2 linked regions of the Bosea sp. 685 genome follow. The main gene of each other region encodes a partner of the protein of the gene in region 2 in a complex. Links are inferred from orthologs where the notes say so. Each region holds a gene or a part of one and is shown on either strand. Other genes may lie near its edges.

What was found.
Region 1: the proteins of RMR04_RS09030 (region 2) and uvrB are in contact, whole or in part, in a crystal structure (PDB 7EGT), measured with the Thermus thermophilus proteins. The link is inferred for Bosea sp. 685 from one-to-one orthologs. Residues at the interface, in WP_096412145.1 of Thermus thermophilus: His654, Arg656, Phe657, Gln666, Asp668, Glu669, Lys680, Arg681, Leu682, Ser683, Lys685, Tyr686, Ala687; in WP_096411307.1 of Thermus thermophilus: Glu23, Leu25, Arg26, Asp27, Gly28, Glu29, Arg30, Phe31, Arg55, Glu326, Asp327, Phe328, Glu379, Ser382, Gln383, His398, Gly400, Arg401.

Annotation. Positions count from the first base shown.
Region 1 is NZ_CP134779.1:5,451,975-5,460,492, forward strand. What follows is about bases 2,957-6,293. They hold uvrB (excinuclease ABC subunit UvrB), read right to left. Parts: upstream 5,905-6,293; coding sequence 3,157-5,904; downstream 2,957-3,156. Other genes in these bases: RMR04_RS26770 (helix-turn-helix transcriptional regulator), read left to right, coding at 6,119-6,293. Outside these bases: RMR04_RS26745 (hypothetical protein), read right to left, coding at 288-572; RMR04_RS26750 (SpoIIAA family protein), read left to right, coding at 862-1,248; RMR04_RS26755 (2-dehydropantoate 2-reductase), read left to right, coding at 1,297-2,346; RMR04_RS26760 (hypothetical protein), read left to right, coding at 2,607-2,876; more of RMR04_RS26770, read left to right, coding at 6,294-6,847; RMR04_RS26775 (acyl-homoserine-lactone synthase), read left to right, coding at 6,947-7,591; RMR04_RS26780 (hypothetical protein), read left to right, coding at 7,584-7,742; RMR04_RS26785 (hypothetical protein), read left to right, coding at 7,742-7,933; RMR04_RS26790 (TIGR03862 family flavoprotein), read right to left, coding at 8,081-8,518. UniProt on the Escherichia coli protein: The UvrABC repair system catalyzes the recognition and processing of DNA lesions. A damage recognition complex composed of 2 UvrA and 2 UvrB subunits scans DNA for abnormalities.
Region 2 is NZ_CP134779.1:1,634,193-1,642,437, reverse strand. Bases 3,143-6,206 are described here. They hold RMR04_RS09030 (ATP-dependent helicase), read left to right. Parts: upstream 3,143-3,514; coding sequence 3,515-5,899; downstream 5,900-6,206. Other genes in these bases: RMR04_RS09020 (VOC family protein), read right to left, coding at 6,140-6,206; RMR04_RS09025 (hypothetical protein), read left to right, coding at 5,957-6,127; RMR04_RS09035 (acyl-CoA dehydrogenase family protein), read right to left, coding at 3,143-3,393. Also shown: RMR04_RS09045 (tartrate dehydrogenase), read left to right, coding at 1-1,028; peptide-methionine (R)-S-oxide reductase MsrB, read left to right, coding at 1,195-1,626; more of RMR04_RS09035, read right to left, coding at 1,738-3,142; more of RMR04_RS09020, read right to left, coding at 6,207-6,514; RMR04_RS09015 (winged helix-turn-helix transcriptional regulator), read right to left, coding at 6,617-7,036; RMR04_RS09010 (SDR family oxidoreductase), read left to right, coding at 7,155-7,910; RMR04_RS09005 (50S ribosomal protein L11 methyltransferase), read left to right, coding at 7,973-8,245. UniProt on the Escherichia coli protein: A helicase with DNA-dependent ATPase activity. Unwinds DNA duplexes with 3'-5' polarity. Translocates on single-stranded DNA with 3'-5' polarity. Initiates unwinding more efficiently from a nicked substrate than double-stranded DNA.

The sequences.
Region 1 (8,518 bases), 3.8 Mb from region 2 along the record:
TCGGCTGTTGCCGACTTTGATGCGGGAGAAGGGAAAGGCGTGCTCCGCCATTTCCGAGATGCCCGGATCAAGCCCGACCATGACGGCAGAGCGATGCTGAAGCACAGAAAAAAGCGCCCCGCGAGCAATCGCGGGACGCTTTCTGGATATGTGCCGGCGAGCCGCTAGACCAACTTCCGATCCAATCGGATCGTTAAATTGCTCTAGCTCTTGGCTTTAACGCGTTTTCTTCACGCGAACCGGTATCCACTTCGCTCGAAAATGCTCTAGCGGGGCTCGCCCCGGGCTCAGCTCTTGCTGGGCATCATCTTCATGGCGTTGTCCATGTGGGTGGTGCAGCCCTTCATGTCCTTCTTGGCCATCATCTCCTTGGCCATGGTCATTTCCTTCGTGGCCGCGGTCTTCTTGGTCGCGTCCGTCAGCTTGGACGCGTCGGTATCCAGCTTGGTCAACTCGGCCTGGGTGCAGGTCACCGGCGCCGCAGGTGTCGCGGGCATCGTGGTCTGCGCCTGAACCGGCGACAGAGCGAGCGCGAAGCCGAGAGCCGCAAGCGTAAGGGTGGTTTTGAACATGATTTTTCTCCCTGATGAACCGAATGGCTCATATCGGAAAGAACAATTCGGCGAGAATTTCGTTCCATTAATTCTAAGATCCAGAGGAAAACGTTCTCATTCGAAAGCTGAATTCCACACCGGAACATGGAGATAGCGTTTTTATCTGGATTTCGACTTATTGCTTTCTTTCTTCATCGCACGATGTCGATCTTGAAATATTGTCGAAAACGCGCCGCCCTTTCCTTGGTGATCGCGACGCAACCTCTCGCGCGCCGGCGCGTTTCCCTCATCTCTTGGGGAGGCCATCATGTTCGAAATTCTCGCCGCGCCGGACCATGTCGCCGCTTATCGCCTGACGGGCACGCTGACGGAGGCCGATCTCGACGGCGTCGTCGGCGATCTCGAGCGCAGGCTGTCCCGCCACGAAAAGCTCGGCCTCCTGGCCGATCTGACCGGCTTCGAGGACATGACCTTCCGGGCCGGGCTCAAGGACGCGCGCTATGGGCTTAGCATGCTGCGACGATTGAAGCGCTTTCCGCGCGAGGCGGTGGTCACCGACAAGGGCTGGATCGAGAGCTTCGCGGCGATCGCCAACCCGATCATCCCGCATGTCGAGGTGAAATGCTTCAAGCCAGCGGAGTTCGACGCGGCGCTGGCCTGGGCCAGCGAGATCGAGGGCGGGCCGGAGGCGTAGCGCCCGCTCCCCGGAAACGGCTATCATCGCGCAGCGGGCGGGGAACGCATGGCCAGGATTTGCGTCTACGGTGCCGGTGCGATCGGCTGCTATCTCGGCGGGCGGCTGCTGGCGGCCGGGGCCGATCTCGGCTTCGTCGGCCGTACGCGCAGCGCCGGCGAACTGGCCGAGCATGGGCTGACGCTGACGGATCTCCGCGAAGGGCGCTGGCGCGTTCCGCCAGCAGGCATCAGCGTGGCAACCGGGCCGGAGGGCGCCGCCTCGGCCGATCTCGTGCTGGTCACGGTGAAATCGACGGCGACGGGCACGGTCGCGGCGGAGCTCGCCCAGGTGTTGCGGCCGGGCGCGGTGGTGGTGAGCTTCCAGAACGGGCTCGGCCATGCCGAGACGCTGCGCGCCGCCCTGCCCGGCCGGACCGTTCTCGCCGGCATGGTGCCGTTCAACGTGGTCTCGCCCGGTCCGGGCGCCTTCCACCAGGCTTCAGCGGGCGAGCTCGCCATCGCCGAGAATGCGGCGCTGGCGCCTTTCCTGCCGGCCTTCGCCACTGCGGGCCTGCCGCTGGAGCAGCACCGCGACATGCTGCCGGTGCAATGGGCCAAGCTGCTCCTCAACCTCAACAATGCCGTCAACGCACTGGCGGATCGGCCGCTGCGCGAAGAGCTCTCACTGCGGGCCTATCGGCGCTGCCTGGCGCTGGCCCAGGCGGAGGCGCTGGCGCTCCTCGACGAAACCGGCCTGCGCCCGGCCCGTTTGACGCCGCTGCCGGCGCACTGGATCCCGCGCCTGCTCGACACGCCCGACTGGCTCTTCGCCCGACTGGCCGCCCGCATGCTCGCCATCGACCCGACGGCGCGCTCCTCGATGTCGGACGATCTCGCCGCCGGGCGGCCGAGCGAGATCGACTGGATCAATGGCGAGATCGTCCGCCTCGCCGCGCGCCATGGTCGCAAGGCCCCGGTGAACGCATGCCTGGTGGCGCTGATCCATGCGGCGGAAGCGAGCGCCGAGCGCCCGACCTGGTCCGGCCCGGCCCTGCTGGCCGAGCTGGAGGCGGCGCTCGCCCGGGCAAGCGAGGTCGAGAGCGGCCTGGCGGCGTGAGGCTCGCTCCCCTTCTCCTCTCGCGGGAGAAGGTGGCAGCGCGAAGCGCTGACGGATGAGGGGGCGCTGTGCCTTCTCCGACTAGCCAATACGCGCCAGCGACTAAGCTCACAGCACCCCCCATCCGGCGCTTTGCGCAACCTTCTCCCGAGAGAAGGAAAGACGCGCCACAAAGATGAACGGCACCGAACCTTTTCGTTCAGCATCCGTTTCAACTTGAGCTGCTCTATTGCGGCATTAAGAAAAACCAGGAGGAATTCATGCGTCATTTTCTGATCGCCGCGGCCATTGTGCTGGGGGCGGCCGCGACACCAGCGGCAGCAAGCGAGAGCTTCACCGGCGCGAGCGCGCTCGACAAGGTCGAGATCACCTATGCCAGGCACAACCGCGACCACCGCATGTGGGAAATCCGGCGGCGCCAGGATATGCAGGCCCAGCGCGGCCTTCGCGGCGACGGTCGCGGCTATGGCCGCCATCGTGGCGGCCCGCCACCCTGGGCCCCGGCCCATGGCCGCCGCGACCGCTGGTAAGCCCCGGCTTCGATAGAGGGCTCGGCCGCAAGGCCGGGCCTTTTTGTTTTGGAGGAGCCGCGACGCCGTCTTCCTTCTCCCGGATGGGAGAAGGTGCCCCGGCAGGGGCGGATGAGGGTGTGCCCTCTCAATAGAAGGCGCTGCGGCGCAGTCACACTCCAATAATCAGCGGCAGGCCCTCATCCCTGCCCTTCTCCCATCCGGGAGAAGGGTTCCCCGCGCCACTCATGCTCGCGTTTGTGGCGGGCACGACGGCAAGCGCGCGGAAAGACTCCCGACCCTACCGCCTTCCCCGCCTCTTCGCATTTCCCTCTCCCGCCCCCAGCGGCCGCGAATCCGGCCTTGGCCCCATCTCGTCGAGCGTCGGCTTCTTCGGTCGCGCCACCGGCTTGGCTTCTCCCCCGCCCCAATTATGCGGGCCCATATCGGCATCGGTCGGCTTGCGCGCCCGGGTCGGCAGGTTGGCGTTGGCGCCATAGGAGCGTTCGCCCTTGTATTTGCCGGCTGAGGCTTCGACGTCGCCCTGGCGGGCGAGCGGGTCGTCGGAGATGGCGAGCTCGGTCGCTTGGAGGCGCTTGATCTCGTCGCGCAGGCGCGCGGCGGTCTCGAATTCGAGGTCGGCAGCGGCTTCGCGCATGCGCTTTTCGAGATCGGCCAGGGCTGCCTTGAAGTTGTGGCCGACGAGCGGCGTGCCCATGCCGGCATCGACCGTGACATGGTCGCGCTCATAGACCGAGCCCAGAATGTCGCCGATGGCGCGCTTGATCGATTGCGGCGTGATGCCGTGTTCGAGGTTGTAGGCCTCCTGCTTCTCGCGGCGGCGCGAGGTCTCGGCCATCGCCCGCTCCATCGAGCCGGTGATGTGGTCAGCATAGAGGATGACGCGGCCGTCGACATTGCGGGCGGCGCGGCCGATGGTCTGGATCAATGAGGTCTCGGAGCGCAGAAAACCCTCCTTGTCGGCGTCCAAAATGGCGACGAAGCCGCATTCGGGAATGTCGAGGCCCTCGCGCAGCAGGTTGATGCCAACGAGAACATCAAACGCTCCAAGGCGGAGATCGCGCAGAATCTCGATGCGCTCGATCGTGTCGATATCGGAATGCATGTAGCGGACACGCACGCCGTTCTCGTGGAGGTATTCGGTCAGATCCTCGGCCATGCGCTTGGTCAGCACGGTGACCAAGGTACGGTAGCCCTTGGCCGAGACCTCCTTGATCTCGTCGAGCAGGTCGGCGACCTGGTGTTTCGCGGGGCGGATTTCGACCGGCGGATCGATCAGGCCCGTGGGGCGGATGACCTGCTCGGTGAAGACGCCGCCGGTGCGGTCCATCTCCCAGCTGCCGGGCGTCGCCGAGACGTGCACCGATTGCGGGCGCATCGCGTCCCATTCCTCGAAGCGCAGCGGCCGGTTGTCCATGCAGGAGGGCAGGCGGAAGCCGTATTCGGCCAGCGTCGCCTTGCGCCGAAAGTCTCCGCGATACATGCCGCCGATCTGCGGCACGGTGACGTGGCTTTCGTCGGTGAAGACCAGCGCATTGTCGGGCAGGTATTCGAACAGGGTCGGCGGCGGCTCGCCCGGCTTGCGGCCGGTGAGATAGCGCGAATAGTTCTCGATGCCGTTGCAGGAGCCGGTGGCCTCGATCATCTCGATGTCGAAGGTGCAGCGCTGGTCGAGCCGCTGCGCCTCGAGATAGCGGCCCATCTTGTTGAGCTCGTCGAGGCGGCCGCGCAGCTCCTGCTTGATCGACTTCACGGCCTGGGTCAGCGTCGGGCGCGGCGTGGTGTAGTGCGAATTGCCGTAGACCTTGACGAATTCGAGGTCGGCGGTCTTCTGGCCGGTCAGCGGGTCGAACTCCGAGATCTGCTCGACCTCGTCGCCGAACAGGCCGATGCGCCAGGCGCGGTCCTCATAGTGGGCCGGGAAGAGTTCGATGACGTCGCCGCGCACGCGGAAGGAGCCGCGGGCGAAATCGCCGAGCGTGCGCTTGTATTGCAGGGCGACGAGATCCGCGATGAGCTGGCGCTGCTCGATCTTCTCGCCCAGCTTGATGCCGAAGGTCATCGCCGTATAGGTCTCGACCGAGCCGATGCCGTAGATGCAGGACACCGAGGCGACGATGATGACGTCGTCGCGCTCCAACAGCGAGCGCGTCGCCGAATGGCGCATGCGGTCGATCTGCTCGTTGATCGAGCTTTCCTTCTCGATGAAGGTGTCCGAGCGCGGCACATAGGCCTCAGGCTGGTAGTAATCGTAATAGGAGACGAAATACTCGACCGCGTTGTCGGGGAAGAAGCTCTTGAACTCGCCATAGAGCTGCGCGGCCAGCGTCTTGTTCGGCGCCAGGATCAGGGCGGGACGCTGCGTCAATTCGATCACCTTCGCCATGGTGAAGGTCTTGCCCGAGCCGGTGACGCCGAGCAGGACCTGGTCGCGCTCCTGCTTGCCGATGCCGTCCAGCAGATCGGCGATCGCGGTCGGCTGGTCGCCGGCGGGCTCGAAATCGGACTGCATGCGGAACGGAATGCCGCCCTCCGACTTGTCCGGGCGCGGCGGGCGATGCGGCGTCCAGGCCTTGCCGGGGTCGATAAAGGGGCTGCCGGTCTCGAGCAGCGTCTGCAGCGATTGCGCCGTCAGGCTCGCGGCGGTCTCGCCCTCGACACCGTCAAAGGCGGAATCGGCCTTCTTGCCGATCTTGCGCTTGGGCGCATTGTCGCCGGGGCGGGACTCCGGCTCGTAACCGGCCTGCGGCTGATCGCTGAAGCCGGAGGCGCCGCCGGGCACGGTGTTGCCGCGGTTGATCGCCGGGTTGAGCAGGTCGGCGAGATAACCCTCCAGCGGCTTCAACTCGGGCTTGGTCGCCTTGGAATTGGGCGTGCGCGCGCTGGCGGGCTTTTTCGCGGGCTTCGTCTTGGCGTCGGAGGCGGAGGTCTCGGGCGCGGAAGTCTTGGGCGCGGAAGTCTTGGGCGCGGAAGTCTTGGGAGCAGAGGTCTTGGGAGCGGAGGTCTTGGGAGCGGAGGTCTTGGACATGACCGCAATATGGGACGGAAGCCGCCCAAGCGCGAGAGGGCAAGGCGCATGGCGGGCCGCATAGCTGACAGGAGATGGCAGGAGGAGATGGCTGCGCGGCGCGCCTTGCGCGCAGAACCAGTCCCGCATAGAGGCTCAGCCTTGCACAGAAGGCATTGACTCCCCGAAACGCGCTGCAACAATGCGGCTATAGTACGACCAGTGAGAACCGTTCATGTCGGGACAACACTTCGACACCGGACGAGATGCGCTCGATTTCATCGATGTGCTGACGCGCCTCAACGACCCCCAGACGATCATCACCTCGCTGCGCGACAAGCTCGCCAGCTTCGGCTTCCACGCCTTCCTGATCACCGGCCTGCCGGAGACCGGCGACAGGATCGCGCCGCTGGTGCTGCTGAATGGCTGGCCCGATGGCTGGTTCGAGCTCTATGTCCGGCAGAACTATGCCGATGACGACCCGATCGCAGCGCATTGCAAGACCACGGCTAACCCTTTCGTCTGGGCCGAGGTCTACCGCCAGGAGGTCGCCAGCGCGCGCCAGCAGGAGATCATGCGGCGAGCCAGCGACTTCAAGATGGTCCATGGCTTCTGCGTGCCGATCCACAATGAGGACGGTTTCAAGGCCGTCGTCACCATGGCCGGCGACAAGCCCGACCTGTCGCGACAGTCCCGCTCCGCCATCCACCTGATGTCGCTCTACGCCCATGCCAAGGCCGAGGCCGCCATACGCGGCAATCGGGGCCATTGCCTCACCGTGCGGGAGCGCGAGGTCCTGACCTGGATGGCTGTCGGCAAATCGACCGAAGGCGTCGCCGCGGCGCTCAATATCCGGGCGGGAACCGTCGAAGCGCATTACCAGAACGCCGCCCGCAAGCTCGGCGCCCGGGGCCGCACGCGCACGGTGGTCGAGGCGCATCTGCGCGGCGAGATCAGACTTTAGTCTATAGATCTGCGAAAACTTCGGCACTCCCGGAAAACCGGGATTCCGCCCCGCGCGGATCGGTAGAAGATTCTTCCTCACGCTGCTGGGGAAGAGCACATGATTCACGTCGTCGACGCCTCCAATCGCCGGCTCTATGCCGATCAGATCGAAGAACATTTCCGCATCCGACATCGCGTCTATGTCGAGGAGCGGCGCTGGATGGAGCTGGAGCGGCCCGACGGCCGGGAGATCGACCAGTTCGACACGGAGGACGCGGTCTATCTGCTGGCGCTGAAGGAGGGCAAGGTGATCGGGGGCTCCCGGCTCGTGCCGACGCTCTGCCCGCATCTGATGAGCGACGTCTTTCCGTTCCTCGCCAATATCCGCGGCCTGCAGCGCGGCCCCGACATCGTCGAATGGACGCGGATCTTCGTGGTTCCCGAGCATCGCGGCCACGAATCCGCCGTGCTGCACACCGTCCTCGGCGGCATGCTCGAATACTGCCTGGAGCAGAACTTCAGCGCGATCACCGTCGTGATGGAAACCTGGTGGATGCCGCGCTTCCTGGAGCTCGGCTGGGAGGTCAAACCGCTCGGCCTGCCGACGATGATCGACGGCATGTCCTGCATCGGCACGATGATCAGCGTGACGGAGGAGGCCTGGCGCAGCACGCTCGCCTTCAAGCGGATCGCCGCCCCGACCCTGGTCGACCGACGGCATGGGCCGCGCATCATCGAGGAAAGGCGAACCAACCATGTATGACGAGCACGCCTATTCGGCCTTGTCCTCCGAGGAACGGCAAGACCTCGGAAACGCGCTGGCGACCCTAATGACGCTGATGGAACGGCACCCGCGCTACACCCCCTGCTGGACGTCGCGGCGCATTTCGACCTTCCCGACGATCTCTGGCTGATGACGCAGGTCCTGAGCCTGAACGAAGCCTGCCGGTCGGCGCTGGTGCAGCTCTTCCTGCTGACCAACGGAGCGCTCCAGGCCAAGCCGCTGGGCCACGACGCCGTCATGCTGGTGAGCCAGGATCTCGACGCCGTCTATGAGCGGACCCGTGACCACGAGCGCGGGCTGCCGTCACCTCACGACGCGTGACGAGAAGGCAAACCTAGGGGAGGACGTGGGAGGAGTGCTCTCGCTTGTCCCGTGTCTCCCGGAACCACGCCGTCATCCCGGAGCTGCGCGGCTCCGCCGCTTGTCCAGGATGACGTGGAGATTCTGGAGTGGGATTTCTGGCTCGACTTACGCCCGCGCCAACCACGCCTCCATCCCCGCCGCCGCCGCGACGCCGGTGGCGAAGCAGGCTTGCAGCAGGTAGCCCCCGGTCGGGGCTTCCCAGTCCAGCATCTCGCCGGCGACGAAGACGCCGGGCAGCGCCTTCAGCATGAAATCGGGAGCGACCGCGCCAGCTTCGATGCCGCCGGCGCTCGAAATCGCGCGCGTGATCGGGGCGAGGCCGGTGAGCATGAGGGGAGCGGCCTTGATCAGCGCCGCCAAGGCCGCTGCGTCCTCAGGCAAGCGCGGGCTCGCCTCGCGCAGGAGCGCGATCGCGACCGGCGACAGGCCCGCCGCCTTGCGCAGATGGTTGCTCAGCGTCTCGCCCTTGCGGCGCTTCGCCAGACGCTCGATGAGGCGCGCCGTCTCCATGTCGGGCCGCAGATCGAGCGTCACCGCCGCCTT
Region 2 (8,245 bases):
AGGTCATCGCGGCCGGCGTCGAGGTGCTGCAGGCCCTGGCCGGACGCGATGGCTCCTTCGATTTCGCCTTCGACCATTTCGACTGGGGCTCGGATTACTACAAGCGCACCGGGCTGATGATGCCGGAAGATGGCCGCGAGCAGATCAAGGGCCATGACGCGATCTTCTTCGGCGCGGTCGGCGCGCCCGACGTGCCCGACCATGTCACGCTCTGGGGGCTGAGGCTCGCGATCTGCCAACCCTTCGACCAATACGCCAATGTCCGGCCGACCCGCGTGCTGCCCGGCATCACGTCGCCGCTGCGCTCGGTATCCGGCCCGGAACTCGACTGGGTGATCGTGCGCGAAAATTCGGAGGGCGAATATGCCGGCGTCGGCGGGCGCGTGCACAAGGGCTTCCCGGAGGAGGTCGCGACCGATGTCTCGATGATGACGCGCTCGGGCGTCGCCCGCATCATCCGCTATGCCTTTCGCCTCGCCCGGTCCCGGCCGCGCAAGCTGCTGACCGTCGTCACCAAATCGAACGCCCAGCGCCACGCCATGGTGATGTGGGATGAGATCGCCGCCGAGGTCGCGGCCGAGTTTCCCGATGTAACCTGGGACAAGATGCTGGTCGACGCCATGACCATGCGCATGGTGATCAAGCCGCAGAGCATCGACACCATCGTCGCGACCAACCTCCACGCCGATATTCTATCGGATCTGGCCGCCGCGCTCGCCGGCTCTCTCGGCATCGCGCCGACCGCCAACCTCAACCCCGAGCGCGCCTTCCCCTCGATGTTCGAGCCGATCCATGGTTCGGCCTTCGACATCGCAGGCCAAGGTATCGCCAACCCGATCGGCACCTTCTGGACCGCGACGATGATGCTCGACCATCTCGGCGAGCCGGCCGCCTCGGCGAGGCTGATGCGCGCGATCGAGCGCGTCACGGCCGATGCGAGCTTCCACACGCCAGATCTTGGGGGCAAAGCGACGACGCGACAGGTCACCGACGCGGTCATTGCCGCGATTGCCGGCGACAACGCCTGAGGTCAAAGGCCGCCAGCCGGGGAACGACGGCCAGGGACTACGACATCGTGACCATGTTTGAGATCGCGCCGGGCTGAATTCCGCGCCATAATCGCCATATTGCTCGTCGAACGAGTAGGGGCGATGGATCGAGCCTCGCGACGAAAGGAAGACGGATATGGGCCTGATGAGCATGTTCGGCAGCGAGACTGCGCAAGCCGAGACTTTCGAGGTCACGCTGACCGACGCTGAATGGCGGGCGAAGCTCAGCCCCGAACAGTACCGCGTGCTGCGCGGCCATGGCACCGAGCGCGCCGGCTCCTGCGCCTTGAACTATGAGAAGCGCGCTGGAACCTTCGTCTGCGCCGGTTGCGGCAACCCGCTGTTCAAGGCCGGCACCAAATTCGAAAGCGGCACCGGTTGGCCGAGCTTCGACCAGCCGCTGGAAGGCGCGGTCGGTACGACCGAGGACGGCAGCTTCATGATGACGCGCACCGAGGTGCATTGCTCCCGCTGCGGCGGCCATCTCGGCCACGTCTTCCCCGACGGCCCGCCCCCGACAGGCTTGCGCTACTGCATGAACGGCGTCGCGATGGATTTCGTGCCGGCGGAGGGTTAGCGCGCTCAGCCGTCATGGTCGGGCTTGTCCCGGCCATCCACGTCTTCGCTAGTCGAGGCGCGTGTTCAAGACGTGGATGCTCGCCACAAGGGCGAGCATGACGGGACAATGTCACCCCAGCGCCGGCACCGCCCGCCGCGCCAGAGCCGCCGCATCCACGCCCGTCGGCAGATCACCGAAATGCCCCGACCAGCCGCCGTCCAGCCGGCTGGCGACAAAGGCGTCGGCAACAGCGGGCGCGGCATGGCGCAGCAGCAGCGAGGCTTGCAGCAACAGCGCCAATCGCTCGACCAGCCGGCGCGCCTGGCCCTCGTGCCGGACGAGTTCAGGCAGCGCGCTGTCCAGCGCGGCGAGCGCCGCGTCATAACGCCGATCCGCGCCCTTGGCGGCGCGCAATTCGTCCCGCAGTGCCGGCAGCGCACCTGGCTCCCGTTCCAATGAGCGCAGCACATCGAGGCAGATGACGTTGCCCGAACCCTCCCAGATCGAGTTCAGCGGCGCCTCGCGATAGTGCCGCGCCATCGCGTGCTCCTCGATGAAGCCGTTGCCGCCATGGCATTCCAGCGCCTCGACGAGGACGGCGGGCGTGCGCTTCGCGACCCAGTATTTCGCGATCGGCGCACCGATCCGCGCGAGCAAGCGCTCGCTCTGCGAAGTCTCCTGCCGGTCCACCGCCGCAAACAGCCGAAAGGCGAGCCAGGCCGCGGCTTCGGCCTCGATGGCGAGATCGGCGAGGACGTTCTGCATGATCGGCTGGTCGATCAGCGCCCGCTGGAAAGCGTGCCGGTGCGCGCAGTGATGCGCGGCCTGCGCCACCGCCTGCCGCATCAACCCGGCGGAAGCCGCGGCAATGTCGAGCCGCGTGTTGTGGTTCATCGCAAGCCCGGTCCGCAGGCCCCGCCCCGGCTCGCCGAGCATGTGCCCGATCGCGCCGCGAAACTCGATCTCCGAGGAAGCGTTGGAGCGGTTGCCGCATTTCTCCTTGAGCCGCTGGATCGCGATGCCGTTGCGCTCGCCCGAGGGCAGCCAGCCCGCCACGACGAAGCAGGAGACACCCTCAACGGTGCGCGCCAGCGTCAGGAAGACGTCGGAATGCGGAACGGAGAAGAACCATTTCTGTCCGAACAGCGAATGCGTGCCGTCGCCATTGTCCCTGGCGAGCGTCTGCGTCTGGCGCAGATCCGAGCCGCCTTGCGTCTCCGTCATTGCCATGCCGACGGTCGCACCGGTCTTGGTCGCAGCCGGCCCCTGCCGGCTGTCATAGGCGTTGGAGGTGATGAGCGCGCCCCACTCCGCCCAGCGCGCCGCATCCTGCCTCAGGACCGGGATCGCCGAATAGGTCATGCTGACCGGGCAGCAGACCCCGCTTTCCGCGCCGTACCAGAGATATTGCAGCGCCGCGCGCGCGACCTGCGCGCCCGGTCCCGGACGGTTCCAGCACAGGGCATGCGTCTCCTGGCCGATGGTCAGGCCCATCAGCTCTTGCCAGGCCGGGTGGAAGGCGATCTGGTCGATGCGGTTGCCGAAGCGGTCATGCGTGCGCGCCTCCGGCGTGAAGCGGTTGGCGAGCCGCGCCAGCTCCTGCACCTGGGCGGAGCCGACACAGCGCCCGGTCTCGTGCAGGCGGTTGGCGGCCCAATCCGCGTCGAAGACGGTGATCACCGCCCGCAGCACCGGATCGGCCGCGAAGGCGTCGTAATCGGCCAAGGGCGGGGCCTGGTTCGTGACCTCATAGGTGGAATAGCGGGGACCGGGGTCCATGCTCATCGGCACGCATCCTGACTACGGATTCGACGGTGCATTCAACGCCCATCCGTCTTGTCCAGCAATCCGCCGCACAACACCCTATATTGACGCCAGAACGAATCACGATCGAGCGCTGCGCCCCTTGTCCGACCACAACGCCACCTCCGCCCCTTTGCCCCGCCCCGGCGGCTTGGCCTCACGCGCCGCGGCTGCGCCTGCGGCCGGCTATCTCGCTGGCCTCAACCCGGAGCAGCGCCTCGCCGTCGAGGCGACGGACGGCCCCGTGCTCGTGCTGGCCGGCGCCGGCACCGGCAAGACGCGCGTGCTGACCACCCGCATCGCCCATCTCATCGCGACCAACCGTGCCTACCCCTCGCAAATCCTGTCGGTGACCTTCACCAACAAGGCGGCGCGCGAGATGAAGGAGCGCATCGCCCATCTCGTCGGCCCGGTCGCCGAGGGCATGCCGTGGCTGGGCACCTTCCACTCGATCTCGGCCAAGCTGCTGCGCCGCCATGCCGAACTGCTCGGCCTGCGCTCGGATTTCACCATCCTCGACACCGATGACCAGATCCGCCTGATGAAGCAGGTGATCGCCGCCGCCGATATCGATGAGAAGCGCTGGCCCGGCCGCATGCTGGCGGGCTTCATCGATAGCTGGAAGAACCGTGGCCTCGCCCCCAAGGACGTCCCGCCCGGCGAGGCCGCCGTCTTCGCCAATGGCAAGGGCGGCGCGCTCTACCTCGCTTATCAGGAGCGCTTGAAGACGCTGAACGCCGTCGATTTCGGCGACCTCTTGCTGCACTGCCTAACGCTGTTTCGCGACAATCCCGACGTGCTCGCAACCTATCACGAGCGCTTCCGCTACATCCTGGTCGACGAGTATCAGGACACCAACACGGCCCAGTATCTTTGGCTGCGCCTGCTCGCCCAGGGCCGGCGCAACATCGCCTGCGTCGGCGACGACGACCAGTCGATCTATGGCTGGCGCGGCGCCGAGGTCGACAACATTCTGCGCTTCGAGCACGATTTTCCCGGTGCGACCGTGGTCCGGCTGGAGCGCAATTACCGCTCGACCGGGCATATTCTCGCCACCGCCTCAAAACTAATCGCCCGCAATGAGGGCCGGCTCGGCAAGACGCTGCGTACCGAGGATGTCGAGGGCGAGAAGGTCACCATCACCGGCGCCTGGGACAGCCAGGAAGAGGCCAGGCTGATCGGCGACGAGATCGAGAGCCTGCAGCGCAACGGCCATAACCTCTCCGAGATCGCGATCCTGGTACGCATCTCGGCGCAGATGCGCGAGATCGAGGATCGTTTCGTCCATCTCGGCCTGCCCTATCGCGTCATCGGCGGCCCGCGCTTCTATGAGCGCGCCGAAATCCGCGACGCCATGGCCTATCTGCGCTGCGTCGTCTCGCCAACCGACGACCTCGCCTTCGAGCGCATCGTCAATGTGCCCAAGCGCGGGCTCGGCGACGCCACCATCCAGATCCTGCACAACCACGCCCGCGCATCCCAGGTCTCGCTGCTGCAATCGGCCCGCATGGTGGTCGAGAGCGACGAGTTGAAGCCCAAGGCCAGAACCGCCTTGCGCGAACTGGTCGAGGCCTTCGGCCGTTGGTCGGCCAGGGCCGAGCACATGCCGCAAGGCGAGCTCGCCGAGCTCGTGCTGGAAGAGTCGGGCTATACCGAGATGTGGCAGAAGGACCGCTCGGCCGATGCCGCCGGCCGGCTCGAAAACCTCAAGGAGCTCGTCCGCTCGCTCGACGAATTCCCCGACCTGCCGGCCTTCCTCGAGCATGTCTCGCTGGTGATGGACGCTGATTCCGGCGAAACCGCCGAGCGCGTCTCGATCATGACCCTGCACGGCGCCAAGGGGTTGGAGTTCGACACCGTCTTCCTGCCCGGCTGGGAGGAAGGGCTCTTCCCCAATCAGCGCGCGCTTGACGAGAGCGGTCGCGCCGGCCTGGAGGAGGAGCGCCGCCTCGCCCATGTCGGCCTGACCCGGGCCCGCAAGCGGCTCAAGCTCTATTTTGCCTCGAACCGCCGCATCCACGGCCTCTGGCAATCGAGCCTGCCCAGCCGCTTCATCGACGAATTGCCGGAAGAGCATGTCGAGGTCGTCCAGGCCGCCTCCAATTACAGCCAGGGCGGCTATGGCGCCTCGCGCTTCGACCGCATGGAGAGCTTCGGCTCCAGCTACAACACGCCGGGCTGGCAGCGCGCCCAGGAAAACAAGGCCAAGGCCGGCTCAGGCAGCGGCTCGGGCTTCTCCGACAGCGGCGGACGCGGCTTCGGCTCGGGCGGTTTCGGCGGCGGCCGGCAGCGCGGCCCGATGCTGATCGAAGGCGAGCTCACCGCCAAATCGACCGGCACATCGGCCTATGACGCCGGCGCCCGCGTCTTCCACGTCAAATTCGGCCCCGGCTCCGTCGCCAGCGTCGACGGCAACAAGCTGACCGTCGATTTCGACAAGGCTGGGCGGAAGATGGTGCTGGATAGTTTCGTGCAGAAGGCGGGGTGAGCGGCTGCGTTTACCGGGAATGTCGTCGCGTTATGATCGGCTGACGGAGGCTCCGCCATGCATCATAAACGCAAACGCCCCAAGAGCGCCCGCGCGGGGTGCCTGCTCTGCAAGCCGCACAAGGCCAATGGTTGCTGCGCCGACCACAAGAACATGCGCCATGGCAATCGTCGCCGCTACGAAGGAGGCCGCGATCAATTGCGCTGCGAGGGTTTTGCAGCCCGCTGATCGCGTTCGTTCCTACTCCGCCTCATGGCAGCAGACACAAAGCTTGTTGCCGTCCGGATCGCGGACATAAGCCCCGTAATAATTCGCGTGATAATGCGGCCTCAGGCCCGGCTGCCCTTCGCAGGTCCCGCCATGCGCCAGGGCCGCGGCATGGCAGCGATCGACGATCGCGCGGCTCATTGCCAGCAGGGCGATCATCTGGCCGTTGCCCGGATCGGCCGCCGCACCATCGAAGGGCGTTCCCACGAAGAAGTACGGGCGCGGCGCATCGCGCGGCTGCCAGGCCGCCAGGGGCTTGGCGCGATCGCAGAACCAGAGCTTGTGGCCGAGCGCCTCGAACAGCGCCGCATGGAAGCGAAAGGCCTTCTCGAAATCATTCGTGCTCAAGACGATATGCGACAGCACAACCCACCTCGCTTCTGCACCCGGCTCCGAACGACAATCTAGCGCACACCACTTATCCTCGGAACCACCCGGTCGCACATCGCCTCACCGCCCCTCCCGCGCCTTGAACGCCGCCCGCGCCGCCTCCACCTGTGCGTAATAAGTCTCGGCCCAGACCCAGACTCCGCAGAACGCCGCCGTCAGCTCGCGGCCGAGCTCGGTCTGCGTATAGTCGACATGCGGCGGGATCACCGGATGGACCTTGCGCGTGATCAGCCCGTCGCATTCCATCTGGCGCACCGTCTTGGTCAGCATCTTCTGGCTGATGCCGCCGACGATCCGGCCGATCTGGGTGAAGCGCAGCGTGCCGTGCTCCTCCAGCGCCTCCAGGATCAGCATCGTCCATTTATCCGCAACCTGGGCGATCACGTCGCGCACCAGCGCCTCGACCGCCGGGCTGACCTCGGGATGGGAGAAACCGCCCTGCTCCTGCACGGCCGCGACCGCGTCGCGTATCGTCTGCATCCGACACTCTCCTTTTGGTGCCTATAGAACTTCTGGGTGCCTTCTTTCGTTTGGAGAGCATCGCGCCTAGCTCTTGCCCGCGCAACCACGAAAGGCGCACTCGCGAAAGGACTTGGCGATGAACATCACAGGCAACACCATCCTCATCACCGGCGGCGGCTCGGGCATCGGCCGCGCACTCGCCGAAGCGCTGCACGCCAGGGGCAACAAGGTCATCATCTCCGGCCGCCGCGAGCAATTGCTCGACGAGGTCACCGCGGCCAATCCGGGTATGGCGTCGATCGTGCTCGACATCCAGGACAAGGCGGACATAGCAGCCTTCGCTCGTGACGCCGCCGAGCGCTTCCCGGCGCTGAACGTCGTCATCAACAATGCCGGCATCATGAAGGACGAGGACGTCACCGCGACGGAAGACCACCTCGCCATCGCCGAGGAGACCATCGTCACCAACCTGCTCGGGCCGATCCGGCTGACCGCAGCCCTGCTGCCGCATCTGCTGAGCCAGCCGCAATCGACCGTGATGACCGTGAGCTCGGGATTGGCATTCGTGCCCATGGTGGCGACGCCGAGCTACAGCGCCACCAAGGCCGCGATACATTCCTATTCGATGGCGCTGCGGGCGCAGCTTGCGGGCACCTCGACCCAAGTCATCGAGCTTGCCCCGCCTTACGTCCAAACCGAGTTGCGCGGGCCCAAACAGGCGGTCGATCCCATGGCGATGCCGCTGGCCGATTTCATCACCGAGGTCATGACGATCCTGGAAACGCAAGCCGACGCCCACGAGGTCATCGTCGAACGCTGCAAGCCGCTACGCTTCGCCGCCGAGAACGGTAATCTCGCCGGCGTCTTCGCCATGCTGAACAGCCTGCATTGAGACGAGGAGCTCCGCGCGCCGCGCCGCATGACAAGCGGCGCGCGGGCTGCTATCGCGCTGCCATGCGTGAAGGTCTCCTGCCATCGACGGTCGCGACCGTCCTCGAACTCTCCACCAGCGGCGAGAAGGCGCGCGCGCTGACGGAACTTCTGGGCGAGGTCTTCGACCCGACCGAAACCGCGATCTCCGCCTTCGAGATCGAGAGCGGTGTCACCACGCTCTCGCTGAACGCGCCCTGGAAGGTCGAGATCTATTTCGCCACACACCCGGACGAAGACGCCGTACGCGACATGCTGCGGCCGATCGTCGGCGACGTCATCGACACGACGCCCTTC